2 regions of the Pediococcus sp. AC40 genome follow, and region 2 is predicted to be linked to the other one. Evidence: predicted binding sites of a transcription regulator. Region 2 holds the regulator's gene; the other holds the start of a gene.
What was found. Region 2 encodes Rex, which represses fermentation and respiration genes when NADH is low (regulators of the CRP and FNR family bind a similar motif). Its sites were predicted from a motif close to TTGTGAANTANTTCACAA; they were not measured.
Positions count from the first base shown of each region.

Region 1: ald (alanine dehydrogenase) is a predicted target of Rex. The motif match lies at 3,769-3,786, and genes of this name have one in related genera.

Region 1 is NZ_CP127012.1:740,253-749,443, reverse strand. Features, by position in the region: gene NL111_RS03635 (APC family permease) at 97-1,440, opposite strand; gene tdcB (bifunctional threonine ammonia-lyase/L-serine ammonia-lyase TdcB) at 1,548-2,600, opposite strand; gene ald (alanine dehydrogenase) at 2,650-3,756, opposite strand; gene araA (L-arabinose isomerase) at 4,166-5,590, opposite strand; gene NL111_RS03615 (L-ribulose-5-phosphate 4-epimerase) at 5,624-6,352, opposite strand; gene NL111_RS03610 (xylulokinase) at 6,367-7,962, opposite strand; gene NL111_RS03605 (sugar porter family MFS transporter) at 7,982-9,191, opposite strand, start outside.
Region 2 is NZ_CP127012.1:1,598,962-1,608,152, reverse strand. Features, by position in the region: gene galE (UDP-glucose 4-epimerase GalE) at 1-69, shown strand, start outside; gene tsaB (tRNA (adenosine(37)-N6)-threonylcarbamoyltransferase complex dimerization subunit type 1 TsaB) at 232-960, shown strand; gene rimI (ribosomal protein S18-alanine N-acetyltransferase) at 941-1,537, shown strand; gene tsaD (tRNA (adenosine(37)-N6)-threonylcarbamoyltransferase complex transferase subunit TsaD) at 1,524-2,561, shown strand; gene NL111_RS07945 (serine hydrolase domain-containing protein) at 2,577-3,554, shown strand; gene NL111_RS07940 (redox-sensing transcriptional repressor Rex) at 3,569-4,213, shown strand; gene NL111_RS07935 (zinc ribbon domain-containing protein) at 4,509-5,045, opposite strand; gene NL111_RS07930 (IS30 family transposase) at 5,385-6,458, opposite strand; gene NL111_RS07925 (hypothetical protein) at 6,591-7,784, opposite strand; gene NL111_RS07920 (hypothetical protein) at 7,800-8,252, opposite strand; gene NL111_RS07915 (BspA family leucine-rich repeat surface protein) at 8,895-9,191, shown strand, end outside.

The DNA of each region.
Region 1 (9,191 bases), 860 kb from region 2:
TTCTTATCAAGTAGCGCTACTGCCTAACCATTGTCTACTAAAAAAGGCAGAAAGCCTCCCTGACTGGGATAGTTTTCTGCCATTTCAAACACAAAATTATTTTTCACTCTTAAAATTTTCTGGATACTTATTTTTTAAATAATAGTAGAAAATAACCCCTACTGCGGTGGCTACAATCCCAATCGCTGTCGTAGTAAATTGTGTGAAGAGCGTGTTAACCAAAATGAAAACTCCTCCTACAAGAGCAATTGCCGGAATTACTGGATAAAGTGGGACCTTATACGGTCGATTTGCATTTGGTGTCCGTTTTCTCAAAACAAATACCGCCACAAAAGCCATGCAGTAGAAGAACCAAATTACGAAAATTAGCATATTGGTAATTGCATCAAATTGTCCAGAAAGCATCATTAAGCAAGCAATCAAGTATTGGATAACTCCAGCTGCCCAAGGCACTCCCGCTTCATTTAATTTAGCAAAAACATCTCCGAATGGTAGTTTGTGTTCTTTACCCATTACGTAAGGAATTCTCATTCCTGTCATGGTGTATCCATTGAGGCCACCATACACTGAAATCAAGATACCGATTGTAACAAATTTACCTCCGATACCGCCAAAAATAACCTTTGCAACGTCAGAAGCAATGTTCAAATTTCCAGCAACGTGGTTAACTGGAGCAATGTAGAGAAATACGGCATTAACCAACAGGTAAACTACCATAATCAGTCCGATTCCAAGTGCAATCGCTTTAGGTAGATCCTTACGCGGATTTTTCATTTCACCGGCAATGTTACCAACGTGAATCCATCCATCATAAGCAAACATGGTCGCTAATAATCCATTCCCTAAAGCTGTCCAAAATCCGCGATGTGGGCCAGCTACAACTGGGAATAGTGAGAAGTTAACCGAACTACTGTGGAAGAATCCTAACAAAACAATTACGGCTAACGGGATCAGCTTAACCACTAAAGCTACCGATGTTACCCAACCACCAAATTTTGCGCTAATGCAGTTAACTAACAATAATGAAAGTGCAGTAATGATTGCTACAGGAACTATCCATGTTTGCGAAAGATTAAATAAGTTAGTGAATTGGGTTCCAAACGCAATCGCAATGGCCGCTACATTAGCAGGGAAATAAATAATTGCTTGTGCCCACCCTGCTAAAAATCCCCAAAAGTGACCATAAGTATGCTCAATATAACGTGTCAGGCCCCCAGTTTCAGGGAACATCGCCGCTAGCTCAGCACCAGTCAACCCAGCGCAAATACTAATTAGTCCACCCAATAGCCACGCGAAAAGGGCCATTGAGACCGTCCCAGTATATTCGGTTACCGCGGCTGCCTTAAAGAATACGCCGGTACCAATAACCGTTCCCATAACCGTTGCTAACGCCGGGAAAAAACCAATTGTCTTTTTTAGAGATGTACTATTATCATTCATTGATAATCACTCCTCATTGTTCCAATTTTAATTATTTTAAAAAAGGGACGCTGCAATTCATGCAGCATCCCTTAGATTTTCAATCTGCAATTGCTTGCCTAATCATTCTATCCAATCCCAACTTTGTGTGTATCAACTGGGGAGAAGAAGTGATCAATAATTTGTGAAACCCGTTGAAGGTCAACGTTACCACCGGATACTAGGGCAACGACTTTCTTACCTTCGATCCATTTCTTATCAATCTTGCCTGCCTCAAGTGCAGCAGTTGGTAATGCGCCAGCACCTTCTGCAACAATCTTGGTGCGTTGCATCAAGTCCTTCATTGCTTTAGAAATTTCTTCTTCACTAACTAGAACAATTTCGTCAACTAACTTAGAAACAATTCCGTAAGTGATGTCCCCAGGAACAGCTACATCAGTGCCGTCAGCAAGCGTAAAGTCATCGTGATGCTTTACAATCTTACCAGCATCTACTGAAGCCTTCATTCCGTGAACGTTTTCGGATTGAACCCCAACTACGTGAATGGAAGGGTTGATTGACTTAACTGCTGTGGCAATTCCGGAAATCAACCCCCCACCACCAACTGGTACAATGATGGTTTCTACATCAACCAAGTCTTCGAGGATTTCTAGCCCGATGGTTCCTTGTCCAGCACAAACGAGGGAATCGTTAAACGGATCAACAATCGTCTTTCCTTCTTTTTCAGCTCTTTCATGCATCCAGTCGTGAGCATCATCGAAAGTTGCTCCGTGAATATCAACTTCAGCACCGTAACCCCGCGTAGCGTCACGCTTCATTTGAGGAGCTTCGTCCGGCATTACAACCGTGGTGTCAATTCCAGAAAGTTTACCAGTTAAAGCAACCCCTTGCGCATGGTTCCCAGCTGAAGCTGTAATTACTCCATGCTTTTTTTCTTCATCAGACAAGTGGTTAATCTTATTATTAGCTCCTCTGAATTTGAATGAACCAGTAAGTTGCATATTTTCAAGTTTTAAATATACATCTGCATGAGCAACATTGTTACTTAAAAACATTGACTGAACTAATGGCGTCCGACGTGCGTACTTACCAATTACTTTACGCGCTTCTTCAATTTGATCTAAGTTTAATAAATCGTAGGTTTGAGCAACTACTTCATTTCTTGGTTCGTTATTTTTCATGATTTTCACCTCATAATTTAAACGCAAATTTAAAAGTTCGAACGCCTATTTATACATCTAGTTCAGTGTACGGAAGGTCTAACGAATCTGCAAGACCCTTGTTAGTTACCTTACCTTCGTAGAGGTTGACCCCAGATGCTAAAGCTTTATCTTCCTTGATTGCTCCTTCAATTCCCTTATCGGCAATTTCCAAAATATAATCAAGGTTACCAGCTGCTAACGCCATTGTAGCAGTCCGTGGAACGGCACCAGGTTGGTTTGGTACAGCGTAGTGGATCACACCATCCTTAATGAAGACTGGGTCATCAATAGTGGTTGGGTGATCAATGGTTTCTACTGTTCCACCTTGATCGATCGCAATATCAGCGATTACAGAGCCCTTCTTCATGCTTTTTACCATGTATTCTTTAACCAACTTCGGTGGCTTTGAGCCTGGGATTAAAATTGTGGATACAAAAATATCAGCATCTTTAATTTCTTTTGCAAGATTTTCTTCGTTTGATTTAACTACGCGAACGTCTTTACCCTTATATTGTTCTTCCAATTGAGCAATCCGGTCGTCGTTTAACTCAATAATTACTACTGAGCATCCTAAACCTAAAGCAGTGTCTGCAGCGCCTGTCGCGGCGTTACCCCCACCGAAAATCACTACATGTCCAGCAGGGATAACTCCTGGAATTCCAGAAACTAAAATACCTTCCCCTTGATGTTGTGCTTCAAGGTAATACGCTCCCATGATTACTGAACGACGCCCCGCAATTTGGCTCATTGGTGCTAACAACTCTAATTTACCATCCTTAACGATGGTTTCACCACCGATTGCAGTAACTCCGGCCTTCATCATTGCTTCAACAGTTGGTTTGGAAGATGCAAGGTGTTGGAATCCCCAAATGATTTTACCTTTATCAAAGTATTGGTATTCTTCAGCATCAGGTTCTTTAACCTTAATGCACAATTCTGCTTTCCATGCATCTTCATGAGAAACAATCTTCCCACCAGCTTTTTCAAATTCTTCGTTAGAAAAGCCTGCACCGATTCCGGCATCCTTTTCAACTAAGACTTCATTACCGGCATCAACCATCTTTTGAACATTTTCCGGCGTGGCCGCTACACGACCTTCCCCTTCTTTTTGTTCTTTAATAACAGCAATTTGCATAAAGACACTTCCTTGTGATTTATTTAACTACACGTATATTATTGCACACTTTACTCAAAGAAGTAAAGCGGTTGCATAATTAAAATCCAATTAGTTTATTTAGATTTGGTTATGTAAATATTATTAAAAATTCTACAAATCGCTATTAAATGCTGAATTAACGATATAGATAATCTAATCTAATTCAAATTTTTGTTCAATCTCGGCACTCAAATGATTAGAAAAATAAAAATAATGGATTCACATTCACAAAATTACGTCCTTAATTGAACTACTAATCACGTAATGTTAACCTTCTTCTCTGATAATTTTTATGTTCTTTGTTTTTTGACCCTTTATCGAATCATAATAAAAGAACTGATCAATTAAATCGATCAGTTCTTTTAGAAAAATTTACCAAAGTAAATAATTATTTAATGTTAACGTATGTCAATCCAAACATGTTGCTGAGATCTTGTAATTGTTCAGCATCCACGTTGAAGGAAAGTACGGTATGATGACCACCACCAAGTGTGAGCCAGCCTTCAGCACCCTTCTTCCAACCTTGTTTTGGAGTCCAGAGTTGTTTAGCAACTGGAAGATGTGGCGTTTCTTTTTCAGGCTTGTTGCCTTGAACATCGTAAGACATGAGCTTGAATTCATCACCGTAGTCAGCCATCGTAACGTCAACCGCGTCGCCTTCCATACCAGTGAAGACAAAGCGTGCAGGGTCATCCTTGCCACCAATGTCAAGTGGGTGAACTTCGACCCGTGGCGTGTCACTAGCTAACGTTGGGTCAACTTCTAGCATGTGTGAGCCAAGGATTGCTTCGTGACCCTTGCGAAGGTCAAGGGTGTAGTCTTCCATGAAGGCAGTGTGTTGGTTATGCGCAATGATCTTCATTAAGCGATCCAAAGCAGCGGTCTTCCAGTCCCCTTCACCAGCGAAGCCATAACCTTCAGCCATCAACATTTGAACAGCCAATCCTGGAAGTTGTTCCAAACCAGCTAAGTCTTCAAAGTTAGTTGTGAAGGCGGTGTATCCGCAATCGTCCATGAATTTCTTCAATGCAAAGTATTCACGAATTTGGTACTTAGTATTGTGTTCGAATTTTTCTGAAGAATTATCTCCTTCAACGAAGTTGTATTCCTTCTTCATTTCTTCGTACTTATTGTTGATGTCGTCTTCAGCAACGGCGTTAACTTCTTCAACTAAGTCCGCAACTCCCCAGTAATCGACGGTCCAGCCAAATTTAATTTGTGCTTCAATCTTGTCACCGTCAGTAACCGCTACGTTACGCATCTTGTCAGCAAAGGTTATTACCTTGATACCAAATGATTCATTGTAGCCAACGGCTGCGTCCATCCATTTAGCGATTTGTTTTTGAATGTCTTCATCACCCCAGTAACCAGTGATGATCTTGTTGTTCTTACGCAAGCGTGCATTAATAAATGCATATTCACGGTCACCATGAGCAGATTGATTTAAGTTCATGTAGTCAAAATCAATGGTGTCATATGGAATGTGGTTCAAGAATTGAGTTGCTAAGTGAAGCAATGGTTTTTGCAATAACTTAGTACCGCGGATCCAGTTTTTAGCTGGTGAGAAGGTATGCATCCAGGTAATTACCCCGGCAACTTTGTCGTTATAGTTAGCATCCTTCATTACTTGAGTGATGTTTTCAGCAGTAGTTGCTACCAACTTGAATTTAACTGGATAAGGTAAGTTCTTGGATTCGTTTAACTTATCAACGATTTCGCGAGCGTCCTTTTCTACTGAACGAAGGGTTTCTTCACCATATAGGAATTGACTACCTGTAATAAACCAAAATTCATAATCTTGCATTTTTTTCATGTTAAAGCGCTCCTTTTCTAATTAAAAATATTTTTATTTTCTTTGTGCGTGTTCTTTAGATTTGGCATTATTTTGCCCATAGTAAGCATTCTTCCCGTGTTTACGGTAGTAGTGCTTATCTAATAAGTATTGAGGAACTTCGATATTCCGCCGAGTCATTTGTAAAGCGTGATAGTCGATTTCAGCAGCAACTTCCAATACTTTAGCGTTGTAAACCGCTTTGTCCGGTGTGGCGCCCCAAGTAAATGGTCCGTGTTGGCTAACCAATACAGCAGGAACCGCATTGTGGTCCAAATTCCGTTCCTTAAATTCTCGAACGATTACCTTGCCAGTATTTTCTTCGTATGCCTCTTCAATCTCTTGTTTAGTTAAGGCCGGAGTTACCGGTACGTCACCGTAGAATGTGTCGGCATGGGTCGTACTCAAAGCTGGCACGTCAATTTCGGCCGCTGCAAACGATACCGCCCATGGAGAATGGGTATGCACGATTCCTCCAATGTCTGGAAATTCGTTATATAAAACGGTGTGGGTCGGTGTATCGCTAGAAGGATTCATATCCCCTTCAACAACTTCACCCTTTAAATTAACTACCACCATATCTTCGGGTTTCATTTCTTCGTACGAAACTCCCGAAGGCTTAATAACAAATAATCCCTTTTCGCGGTCGATCCCGGAGACGTTCCCCCAGGTAAACGTAACTAAATCCAGCTTGGGCAGCTGCATATTAGCTTCGTAAACTTCTTGTTTAAGTTTTTCTAGCATCAAATCTCCCCTTCCTAAATTACTTCACCGGCGCGTGCTTCAACTGGCAAACCAGCTTCGTAGTGCTTAGTAAATTCATTGTAAGCAGCCACTCCCTCTGGTTCAGGGCTAAGCGTCATGCTCTCTGGATTATTAAAGACGTTGTAGTCTAAATAATCACTTAAGCTTTGTCCTTGATTATCGGCAGCGTACATCGCCAAAATTGCCATTCCCCAAGGCCCGCCTTCACCAGCATTACTCATCACGGTAATTGGGGTGTTGAGGGCGTCTGACAGAACTTGCTGTGCAATTACGGCAGTCCGGAACAATCCGCCTTGCGCGATCATTACGTCGGTTTTAATATTTTCTTCCTTGCTCAAAATATCCATGCCGATTTTTAGTGGCGCAAATGCAGAATAAAGTTGGGTTTGCATGAAGTTTGGCAAGTTAAAGTGGCTGTCTGGCTTCCGGACAAACAATGGCCGGCCCGCCTTGATATTGGTGATATTTTCACCAGACTGGTAACTGTAGTTGACCAATCCGCCAAGGTCGTGATCCGCCTTAGCCGCCTCTAAGAACAGTGCTTCGTACAACTTATCCGGCGTCAAATTAATCCCTAGTCGAGTCGCAAATTCGTTAAAAATTTGGGCCCAAGCGTTAATATCTGAGGAACAGTTGTTAACGTGAACCATAGCTACTGCCGCCCCGTCTGGCGTCATCACTACGTCAATATCCCGGTGAACTGATTTCAATGGCTTTTCTAATACAACCATTGAGAAGGCCGAAGTACCAACCGAAATATTTCCGGTCCGTTTGCGAACACTATTAGTCCCGACCATTCCGGTTCCAGCATCTCCTTCTGGCGGTGCCATCAAACTACCCGCTTGCAAATTTCCAGTAATATCTAGTAGCTTAGCGCCCTGCGCGGATAATTGTCCCGCGTTTTCGCCAGCCTTTTTAACGCTTGGCAAGACGCGCTTGATGTCCCAGTTAAATGGTTTAACTTCAGGCAAGTTAGCAAAAGTTGCTAACATATTTTCTGAATAATTTCCCGTTTGTTCATCAATTGGAAATACTCCAGAAGCGTCCCCAACTCCTAATACCTTTTCACCCGATAATTTCCAGTGTACGTAACCGGCCAAGGTCGTAACAAAATCCAAGTTTTCAACGTGGTCTTCACCATTTAAGATAGCTTGATAAAGGTGAGCAATTGTCCAACGCTGAGGGATGTTGAAATTAAAGGCTTCCGTTAGTTTGGCTGCCGATTCTTCGGTAATATTATTCCGCCACGTCCGAAACGGTACTAATAAGTCGCCGCTTTGGTCAAAAGCCAAGTAGCCGTGCATCATTGCACTAATTCCAATCGACTTAATTTTGGTCAACGGTTTGTGATACTTACTTTTAACTTCGGCCGCCATTTTTGAATAACTGGTTTGGATCCCCTTCCAAACGTCTTCAAGCGAATACGTCCAAATGTTGTCTTTGTATTGGTTTTCCCAAACAAAACTACCAGAAGCAATCGTCTTATAGTCGTTAGTGATCAAAACCGTTTTAATCCGGGTAGAACCTAACTCAATTCCAAGGGCGACGTTTCCTTGTTCAATTTGGTTTGATATTTCTACAATATTCATTTTCAAAATCTCCAAATTCTTATTTTCTAAGTCCCTGTTCTTCAATTTCTTCTAGACTGTGACCCTTCGTTTCGGGTACCCGAGTTCTGATAAACAATACACCTAATAAACAAATGATTCCGAAGATTGCAAACACTGCTTCTTGCGGCATGTTTGCCGTCATAATTGGGAATAATAAACCAACTAAGAATGAACCGATCCAGTTGAATGATGATGCAACCCCAGATGCTTTACCGCGAATGGCTAACGGGAAGATTTCCCCCACAATTACCCAAGTAAGTGGTGCCCAGGTAAAGGAGTAAAACGCTACGTAAATACATAAGAAGACTACGATCATCATCGGATTCATATCTTTAATAAACATGTTTAAGATTGCTGGGAGGATAAAGGATAGTCCCATAATGGTGCCACCCATTGTCAAAAGTGTCCGCCGTTTAAATTTATCGGCAATCCATAAGAATACTAACGAGCCCAGTACCAAGATAATCCCTTGAATAATCGGCCACATTAATGCTGAACTAGCAGCATTTCCGGTAGCTTTTTCAACGATCAATGGTATGTAATAGAAAATCGCGTTAGCACCTTGGAATTGTTGGAAAGCAGCCACTCCAACCCCGGCAATTACTAGGTAACGATATTTACCATTTAGCAATTGTGCAAAGGAAGATTTTTCATTGGCACTTGCTTCTTCTGCAGCAGTCTCTTGAATCGTTTTCAATTCAGGCTCTACTTCCGCTTCGTTACGGATGTAAGTTAGCGTCCGCCGTGCAGCTTCAACATCGTTGCTCTTAACTAAGAAACGAGGTGATTCTGGCAAACGTAAAACTCCAAAGTAAAGGATGATTGCGGGAACCGCAGCCAGACCAAGCATCAAACGCCATGCCATTGTTTCAGGCAGATCTTTAAGTAAGAAATCAACAATGTAAGATAACAGCATCCCAGAAACAATCATGGTTTGGTTGATTCCGGATAGACGACCCCGCAAACGAGCAGGAGCCATTTCGGACATGTACGCTGGTACCAGCGCTGAGGCTGCCCCTACCGCTAGTCCTAAGAAGATCCGAACAATTATCAGATAAATTTGACCATCGTGCGGCGATAATGCGGATAATAGCGAACCAATTACGAAAATTAATGATGAAATCAAAATCATTTTCCGCCGACCTAGCCGATCTGATAAGTTACCAGCTAAAGCGCCTCCAAAAATAGCTCCAAACATTACTGCACTA
Region 2 (9,191 bases):
GTTAAGGAAATTATCCAAACAGCGTGGAATTGGAAGCAACAGCATCCTCGCGGTTATGAAGATCGTTAAATTTTAAATACGTTTTTATGATGATTATAGAAAACAATTGATAAAACATTTTACAATAGAGGCTGAGAAAAATTTTTTCTCAGCCTCTATGCGTTCCTATAGTTGTCGGAAGCCGGTTTCTGTAGGATAATGTGAGAAGGGACTAAAAGAGGAGCGAACTAAATGAAAATTTTAGCATTGGATACGTCTAACGTTGCACTTAGTGTAGCAGTACTTGAAAATGATCAATTACTGGCGATCCAAACCACTAACATTAAAAGAAATCACAGTAAACAGCTGATGCCAATTATTTCACAGACGCTAAAAACGGCAGAAGTTTCGTTAGCAGATTTAGACCGCATCGTGGTAGCCAAAGGCCCCGGTTCATACACCGGGTTGCGCATTGCGGTCACCACGGCAAAAACGTTAGCAATGACGCTGGAAATTGAATTGGTCGGCATTTCTAGTTTAGCAATGTTAGTGCCAAACGCACCTAACGACGGATTGGTAGTTCCGTTCTTTGATGCACGCAACCAAAATGTTTTTGCGGGAATTTACGAAAAGCATGGCATGGAAGTTACGCCGGTGGTTGCCGACCAGCACCTGAGTTTTGAATCTTTGCTGGCAAAAATCAATGAACTGGGACGATCGGTTTACTTTATTAATAACCATTTTGAAAAATTTCAACCGATGGTAGAAGACACTTTGCGAGTAATTGCTGAGCATTCGACCACGTTGAATAGCTTGCCGAACGCCTATGCGCTAGGTTTGCTAGGCTTGCAAAAACAAGCGTTAGAAAATTACTATACTTTTGTACCAGCATATTTACGAGTAACTGAAGCGGAAAGAAATTGGAAGGAAAAACATCCAAACGATGAGAGTAAAGAATCATATGTTCGACAAATTAATTAATTGGGCACAAGGAACCTTATTTAATCGAACGCGCCGGCTAAGGGAAGAAGCCTTCGAAATTGCACATCATAACGTGGTAATTGAAGGACAAAGCTACTTTGTGGCTCAGGCAACTAATACGGACATCCCCGAGATTTTAATGGTGGAACGGGCCGTGTATGATGGACAGACTCCCTGGGACCGGACGGCATTTGCAAACGAGCTAAGAAGAAAGGTCGACCGGTTATACTTGGTGATTCGCCATAATGACCAGTTGATGGGCTTTATCGGGGCTTCATTTAACGACCGGGCGAAGACTGCCCACATTACCAACGTGGCCATTCTTCCCGAATACCAAAATCAAGGGATTGGTTCGTTTTTAATTGAAGCAATTGTGCGGAAGGCCCAGTTTATTGAGTATAAGAAGGTTACCTTAGAGGTGCGGAAGAGTAATATTAATGCCCAGGCGTTATATTTGAAGATTGGTTTTGAAAACGTCGGTTTGAAAAAGGGCTATTACTTTGGTGACCATGAGGACGCCATCGATATGCAACTAGATTTATCGAAATGGCGGGGAGGATATCGTGGAACAAGATAGTTTAATATTAGCAATCGAATCCAGCTGCGATGAAACTAGCGTAGCGGTTATTAAAAATGGTGACACTATTTTATCAAACATCATTGCCACCCAAATTGACAGTCACCAACGGTTTGGCGGGGTGGTTCCAGAAGTGGCTAGCAGACACCACATTGAACAAATCACCCTGTGCATTGACCAAGCAATGAAACAAGCACAAGTCCAGCCAACGGACCTAAGTGCAGTGGCGGTTACTTACGGACCTGGACTAGTGGGTGCCCTCTTAGTAGGGGTTTCTGCGGCGAAGGCCTTTGCGTTTGCAAATCATTTGCCATTGATTCCGGTTAACCATATGATGGGACATATCTACGCAGCTCGGTTCGTCAAACCAATTAAATTCCCTGCTTTAGCGTTGCTAGTTTCCGGAGGACATACCGAACTAGTATATATGGCAGCGGAAAATGAATTTAAGATTATTGGCGAAACACGTGACGACGCGGCCGGAGAAGCTTATGATAAAGTAGGTAGGGTAATGGGATTAAAGTATCCTGCCGGCAAAGCAATTGATGAATTGGCGCACCAAGGACAAGATACGTTCCATTTTCCACGGGCCATGGAGCACGACGACAACTTTGACTTTAGTTTTAGCGGGTTAAAGAGCGCGTTTATCAACACGGTACACCACGCGGACCAAGTTCACGAAGAATTGGATAAAGCGGACTTAGCGGCTAGTTTTCAGCAAAGCGTGGTTGACGTAATCGTGGCCAAGACGGTCCGCGCTTGCAAAGCGTTAGAAATCAAACAGTTGATTTTAGCGGGCGGCGTTGCTGCGAACCGGGGATTACGGGATGCCTTAGACCAACAACTCAGCGCCCAATTTAATGATTTAGATTTCGTGAAGGCGCCCTTAAAACTTTGTGGAGATAATGGCGCAATGATTGGGGCAGCCGGCGAAATGCTGATGCGTCACGGAGTATTAGCCGATTTGACGCTTAATGCCGATCCGAGCCTAGAGTTTGATTGGGAACCGGGCGCGACTAAATAAAAAGAGGTGGCAAAGATGACTGAGCAAATGCACCAGATTCATCAGGTGATTGAAAAGGGAATTCAACAACACTATATTAATGGAGCTTCGTACAGCTTCATTTTACCAAACGAAATTGAAAGCCGTTACGAAGGCGTGCAGGGCGGTAAGGAAGGCAATGTGTGCCTTGATCCTTCGATGATTTACGACGTCGGTTCAATGACTGAAGTAATTGCGACCACGACCCGGATTTTTCAGCTTTTAGCGATTCAAGAAATCCGGTTAAAAGATCCGATTAAAAAGTACCTGCCAGGGTTTTCCAACCCGAATGTGCTAGTGTTGCATTTGTTAACGCACACTAGTGGGATTCCGGTGGAAATTCCGGGAATGTACCGGTTGACCGGGATTGAATTTATCAATGCGCTTTACATGGTTGACACGGATTTTGAGCCTGGCGACCACGTGCAAGTTTCTCCGTTAAATTTTGCCCTTCTGGGAATTATCATTCGGACGGTGGACGGTTCCATTGACCGGGCGGTACAGGACAAGATTTTGTATCCGTTGGCAATGACTAACAGTGGGTTTAACCTTAACCGCCCTAAGATGCGTTTTGTGCCAACGAGAAACGATCCTAAACGGGGACAAATTCAAGGCCAGGTTGAAGATCAGTTAGGATTGTTGTTAAATGGAGAAAGCGGGCATGCAGGCCTATTCTCAACGTTAAATGATCTAACGGTTTTCACCGAAATGATGATTAATCGGGGAAGTTACCAAGGCAAAGAAATTCTTGATCCGCAGTTGTTTGATGGAATCAAGAAGGTGGATGTCGACGGCCAATCGCTCGGCTGGTGCCGTTTCAAGGAAAACCGCGATGTCTTTTACGGCAGCAGCCCAACTGGGTTAATTGCCTTTAATAACCAAAATAAACATGGTCTCGTGTTGCTACACGATTATATCGAGGATGAAAAGGTCCACGTGGCAATGCGTGACGAAATATTAAAAGTTGTTCAATAGAGGATGTGGAAAAAATGGCTAATTTTAAACTTTCAATTCCGACCACCCGTCGGTTACCTTTGTATTACCGCTATTTGCGGCGTTTATCAGACCAAAAAGTAGAAAAAGTTTCCTCCGCAATGTTGGCTGAATATTTACAAATTGATGCAGCAACCATTCGACGGGATTTTTCTTACTTTGGACAAATGGGCCGGCGTGGGTACGGCTACGATGTTCAAAAGCTTTTGGAACTCTTTGATGACGCGTTAAGACAAGATATTAACGCAAACGTTGCTTTAGTAGGGGTAGGGAACCTCGGACGGGCGTTACTAAACTTCAAGTTCCACCGGGTTGGAAATGCACGGATTACCGCGGCTTTTGACGTTGATCCTAAATTGGTGAACACGGTGCAAAACCAGATTCCAGTTTATGACATTAAAAACCTAAAGGAACAAATTAAAGAACAACAAATTACCGTGGCAATTTTAGCGGTTCCTGCAGAAAAAGCTCAAGAACTTACTGACCAGCTGCTAGAAGTTGGGATTCAAGGAATTTTGAACTTTACTACGGTTCCACTGACCGTGCCAGAAAAAGTGATTGTGCAAGACGTGGACCTTTCTGTGGAACTACAATCGCTAATTTACGGAATTAACCGGCGGGAAATTGAAGAATTAGAATAAATGTATTGAAGGCTTACTGTTTATATATTGCGGTAAGTTTTTTTATTAGCTTAAGAATGGGTTATGGATACGTGGTCTTTAATTTAAAAGATAGGTGCATAAGTATATAGAATACTAAGATAGTGGAAAAATCTTAGATTTGCTAAGAAAGGGATGGATTTTTGGAAAAAGCTGGCATCTTGCTAGTGAACTTTAATTTGGTTGAGTTTCGTGCTCGTTGACTCAAAAAAGAGACCAGAATTTGTGAAAAATTCTGGTCTCTTTTTATTTGTAATTAATCAAATTTATAACTCGATTAGTTAGCTTGAGCGCCACACTTGTTGCAGAACTTAGCACCTTGAGCAAGCGGTGCGCCACAACTACCACAAAATGCGCTCGCTGATGATGCGGCATTATTTGCATCTCCGCTTACGGCGTTAACAATTTGTTGTGTGTTTTGAGCTCCTTGTTGAATTGTGCGGTCCGTTTGTGCTCTCACGTTGCGATCCGCTTGATATGTAGCTAATTTTTGGGTGAGTTTTTCTTCTAATTCTTCACTATGATGTGCTTCGAAGAAAGGTAAGTCAATTGTTTTACTAATTCCGGAACGTTCATAGTTAAACGTGGTTCTGATTCCACTACCAATTAAAAGCACCCCAACGATAATTGCGATTAGTGTCGAAAAGAATGACGAGCCCATTAGCGCTACTCCAATAATTGCAATTAATAATCCTAAAAAGATTGAGCTCAGCTTATATGATTTCGATGTGTATACGTTAGTAATTCCTGAAAGGGGAGATGAATCTTTTTGCTTACCGGCAGGAACCAAACCAAAGAAAACTGTATTTGGCATATTTACCCGTAAGAAGGCGTCATCTAGTGTAATGCTTCCCTTTACCTAAAACGCTAATAAACTAACGGAAAACGCATCGCTATCGTTTTCAACAACTGCAGATTGTACCATTGTTATTCCTCCTAAATTAACAGATATAACCATTATATATTCACAATTAAGGTTTTGTAAACCTCTTTTACAAAGTATCAGCAGGAGAAACAAGTCCACCCTGCTTCATTAATAAAAAAACTAGGAAATTTATCTAACTTTCCTAGTCGCAAATTGCAATAGTAAGTTAGCCAGTGCCGATAAAGCACACAGACGAAAGGGCTCATGGGAGTTCCAGGTGGATCAGGATTAGGCGGCGCGGCCTTTGCGCGCACGTGCTAATTCCTTTCGAAATACTTCAGCTGGTGTACAGAACTTAAGTAAGCGGCGCGGGAGATGGTTGAGCCGAGATTCAGCTTGACGGGCCAGACTGGGTGTAGCTAGATCGAGTGATTGCCCCTTAGGAAAGTAACGTCTGAGTATACGATTGTGGACCTCATTAGTGGCGCGTTCGGCCGAGCTATAAGGGTGGGCATAATAAGTCTCGGCAACACCCTCAAGCGCAGCCGTTAGCGTGGTGAACTCTGTTCCGTTATCCGCCGTGACTGTCCGCATAACGTCACCGAATTCAGCCGTAATATTTTGCATGGCATAAGCCACAGATTCAGCGTCTTTACCCTCGATCAAGCGGACAATCTCATAGCGCGTTTTACGTTCGGTAAACGTTAATAGGACACTCTCGCTACCAGCACGTTTGCCAATGACAGTATCGATCTCAAAATGACCAAACTCGTGGCGCGTTTCTACTCGCTTTGGCCGTTCTTCAATACTACGACCGAGTAGGCGCTGATGTTGGTGCGAGTGGTGCTGGGTCGTCCGGCGTTTTGTTTTTTCCAGCAGATCAAGGTTACGGATCTCCAATAGTTGCGCATCGATATAGTTGTACAAAGTCTTCGTACAGACCATTTTGGCCGGCTTAAATAACCGGTGCTTACGGGCATAACCAACAGCAGCGTCCGGAGACCAGCCCTCATGGCAGAACTTATCATCAAAGTAGGCTAAGAAGGCCGTCACTTGGCTAAATTTTAATGGACGTCCACAGTTTTGCCGCTTTATTTCATAGCGATTCTGAGCGGCTTCAGGGCTGTAAATTTCAAAGTAGTGTTTCTGATTATTAACGCGTTTAACTTGCGTGACTCGACCACGCTTGAGCTCATTATTGACGGTCTGGTGGCAGACGCCTAATCGAATCGCTATTTGCCGTGCTGAGCATCCTTCAATGTGCCAAGCGGCGATTTGACCGCGTTCGATTTCCGATAAATGGTGACCTTTTGGGCGTGGTGTGATAGACTGTTCTTGCATCAAGACGAAAACTTCTTTCATTGTTTGTTGTAGGAACTTCAATGATACCTGAATTTTTCGTCTTGGTGTTTTTTTTTTTTACCATTTTGGCTGCGTGGCTAACTTAATTATAAAACGCGCGTAACTTTCCTAGTCTTCTTAATTAGTATTAACTTATTTTAGTTTCAAACCAGAAACTTCCAAGTTACGTTCATAGGTCTTAATGGAATCACTAAGGGTAGAAACGTTGTCATCAGAAGTAATCTTTTTATCTTTGATGTTTAATTTACCATCGTTTAACGATAGGTTGTTTACTTCAACGGCAACATTTTCAGGTTCGTCATCGTCATCTGCGTCCGAAGAATTGACGCTATAAATTGCAACAATTGATAATTTGTTGCTAGATGAAGTACTATTTTCGGATGCATCTGCGACTTCTACTTTGCTTGAAACTTCGTTGTCGTCGTCATCGTAGTATTCTTCTTCATTTTCGTTATACGGAGTTACGTACAAGTTAACAAACTTGGATGTGTATTTTTCATCAGCGAATTGTTTGTCATCTGTATAATCAGACATGACAGTGTCGGTGGCATCCGTAATGTCGTCAACGTTAGTAATTGATTTACTATCAATTAGTCCGGAAATCTTATACTTGAACGTTCTTGAACCAGTGTATTGGTGCTTACCACTACTATCTTTAAAGGCTGCTTTTGGGAGCGTGAGTGAAATAACATCTCCGTTGCTAAGGTGACCATTGTTTTTAACCTTAATGTTGCTATTGATTAAGTCAGAATTTTTACTTGAAAGTGCTATTTGTCCCTTGCCATTAATTCCGAGGGCTTTGATTTTAAGTTGGTTAAAAATCTTATTGGAAGAAACTTTGGTAGTTTTTTTCAATCCCTTAACTGTGAACGTTTTTTTGCCGTCACGGAAAGGAAGTTCCGAATTGCTGTTTTTAAACGTTACGGTAACCTTATCGCCATTTTTAAGTTCGGTTGATTTCCCTTTGAATTCTAATCTAGTCGAAGAAAGGTCCTCTATTGATGATTGAATTTTATATTGATCTTCTGAAGAAAGCATACTGTAATCAAATGTGTCAGGATGAGACACTATTTTATTAATTACGTCTTTTTTTATGTGATCCTTTTGCAATACGCGCCGGGTCATGTACTTATTTACGGATTCGGCGTTACTTATTGCTGCATCACCATGTCCGTTATAACCATAGAATTTTACTTCAATCCGGGAAATGATGTTGTTGCTGTGGTAGTCGTATCCTATTTTTGCACCTGCAGCAATGATAATGATTGCAATCACGCCGTACACTAATTTTTTATTTTGGGTAATAAATGTTTTAAATTTATCCATTGTAATCTCCTTTAATTATTTCAAGACAAAGTAGAGCGTCACACTATAATCGTCATCGACTAATTCACTAGCGTCATCGTATCCAGCTCCCGCAAGGACTTTCTTCAAATCAATATTCGCCCGATATGCAGGATGCCCTTTAAAAGTTACTTTATGAGCTGTATCAATGGTAGCTAAGCGTACTCCCCAGCTCTTCAAGAAAACCTTGCTTCCCTTAGCAGACCACTTAACTTTGCCAAAACCATCCATGCTGTCTTGGTTACCTGAAAACTTTACTTCATGGTCAGGTTTGAAAACCGCTTTTGCGGATTTATCGTAGGTTACGTCATCATCAGCACGCATTCCAACCGTCATGACTTTGTTTTGCACGGCGTATTGACCGCGATTGGCATAACGATAACCGCCGGCAATGGCGATTAAGATTACAACGATGATGGCGATCCACTTATGTTGTTTAATAAAATTCATTCCTTAACTCCTCCATAGTATTTTGGTTAATAAGTATTTTGGCAATCGTCCTCGATACTTTAACTACTAGTCCAGATCGCACCTTTTAAGCAACTAATCCTAAGTAGATATAAGGGCTTTAATAAACACATAAAAAAATTCATTTCCTAGTAACCGAAAAAAATAAATACTAAAAAATGGATTTGGATAAGGTGATTGATTTCTCAAAAGGCGTCAATGACTAGTGATTAATTTCTTAGTACGCAAACAATTCAATGAAAGACATAATTATTTACGTTACTAATCTGATATTCCCTCCCTATAAAAATTTTAGGTATTAGTACCGTAGACACTATAAAATGTTATCACTAATGTTTTTATATTCATATAGATGAAATGAAAAAATATGTATTATTTTGAGGGTTTTCCAAATGGTAGACTAGATTTAAATTTATGGTATAACTGATAAATTCAGTCAAAATGGATGGTACATTGACCTTTTAGGGGAAGGATACTTGGATTTTAAGGATGGTGCCGTTACTTTTTTGTGCCATTTTATATACTTTTTTTATATGAATATAATGTTGAAATAGCATTGCGTAAGAGTTACACTTTAAAGGTATGAGTGAGAGGATTAATTAATACATATTAAGGAGTAGGATTATGGAAACTAAAAAGCGTTTTAAAATGTATAAGAGTGGTAAAAAATGGCTTGTAGCGGCAATTGTCGCCGGAGGAATGGTAACGGCTGGTAGCGTGGTAAGTGCGAACGCCGACGAAGTCGCAACAGCTAACGCTCCCGCACAAACACTCCAAACTGAACAAGTTCAAGAAAGCACGGCGGCCGTAACTAGTGCGACTGTTAAAGCCGACAGTAGTGCTGCAAATTCGGTTAGTGCGGCTTCCAGAAAAGTAAATAGTTCAGCAGCCCCAACTAGTGCGACAGCCTCAAGTAGCGTG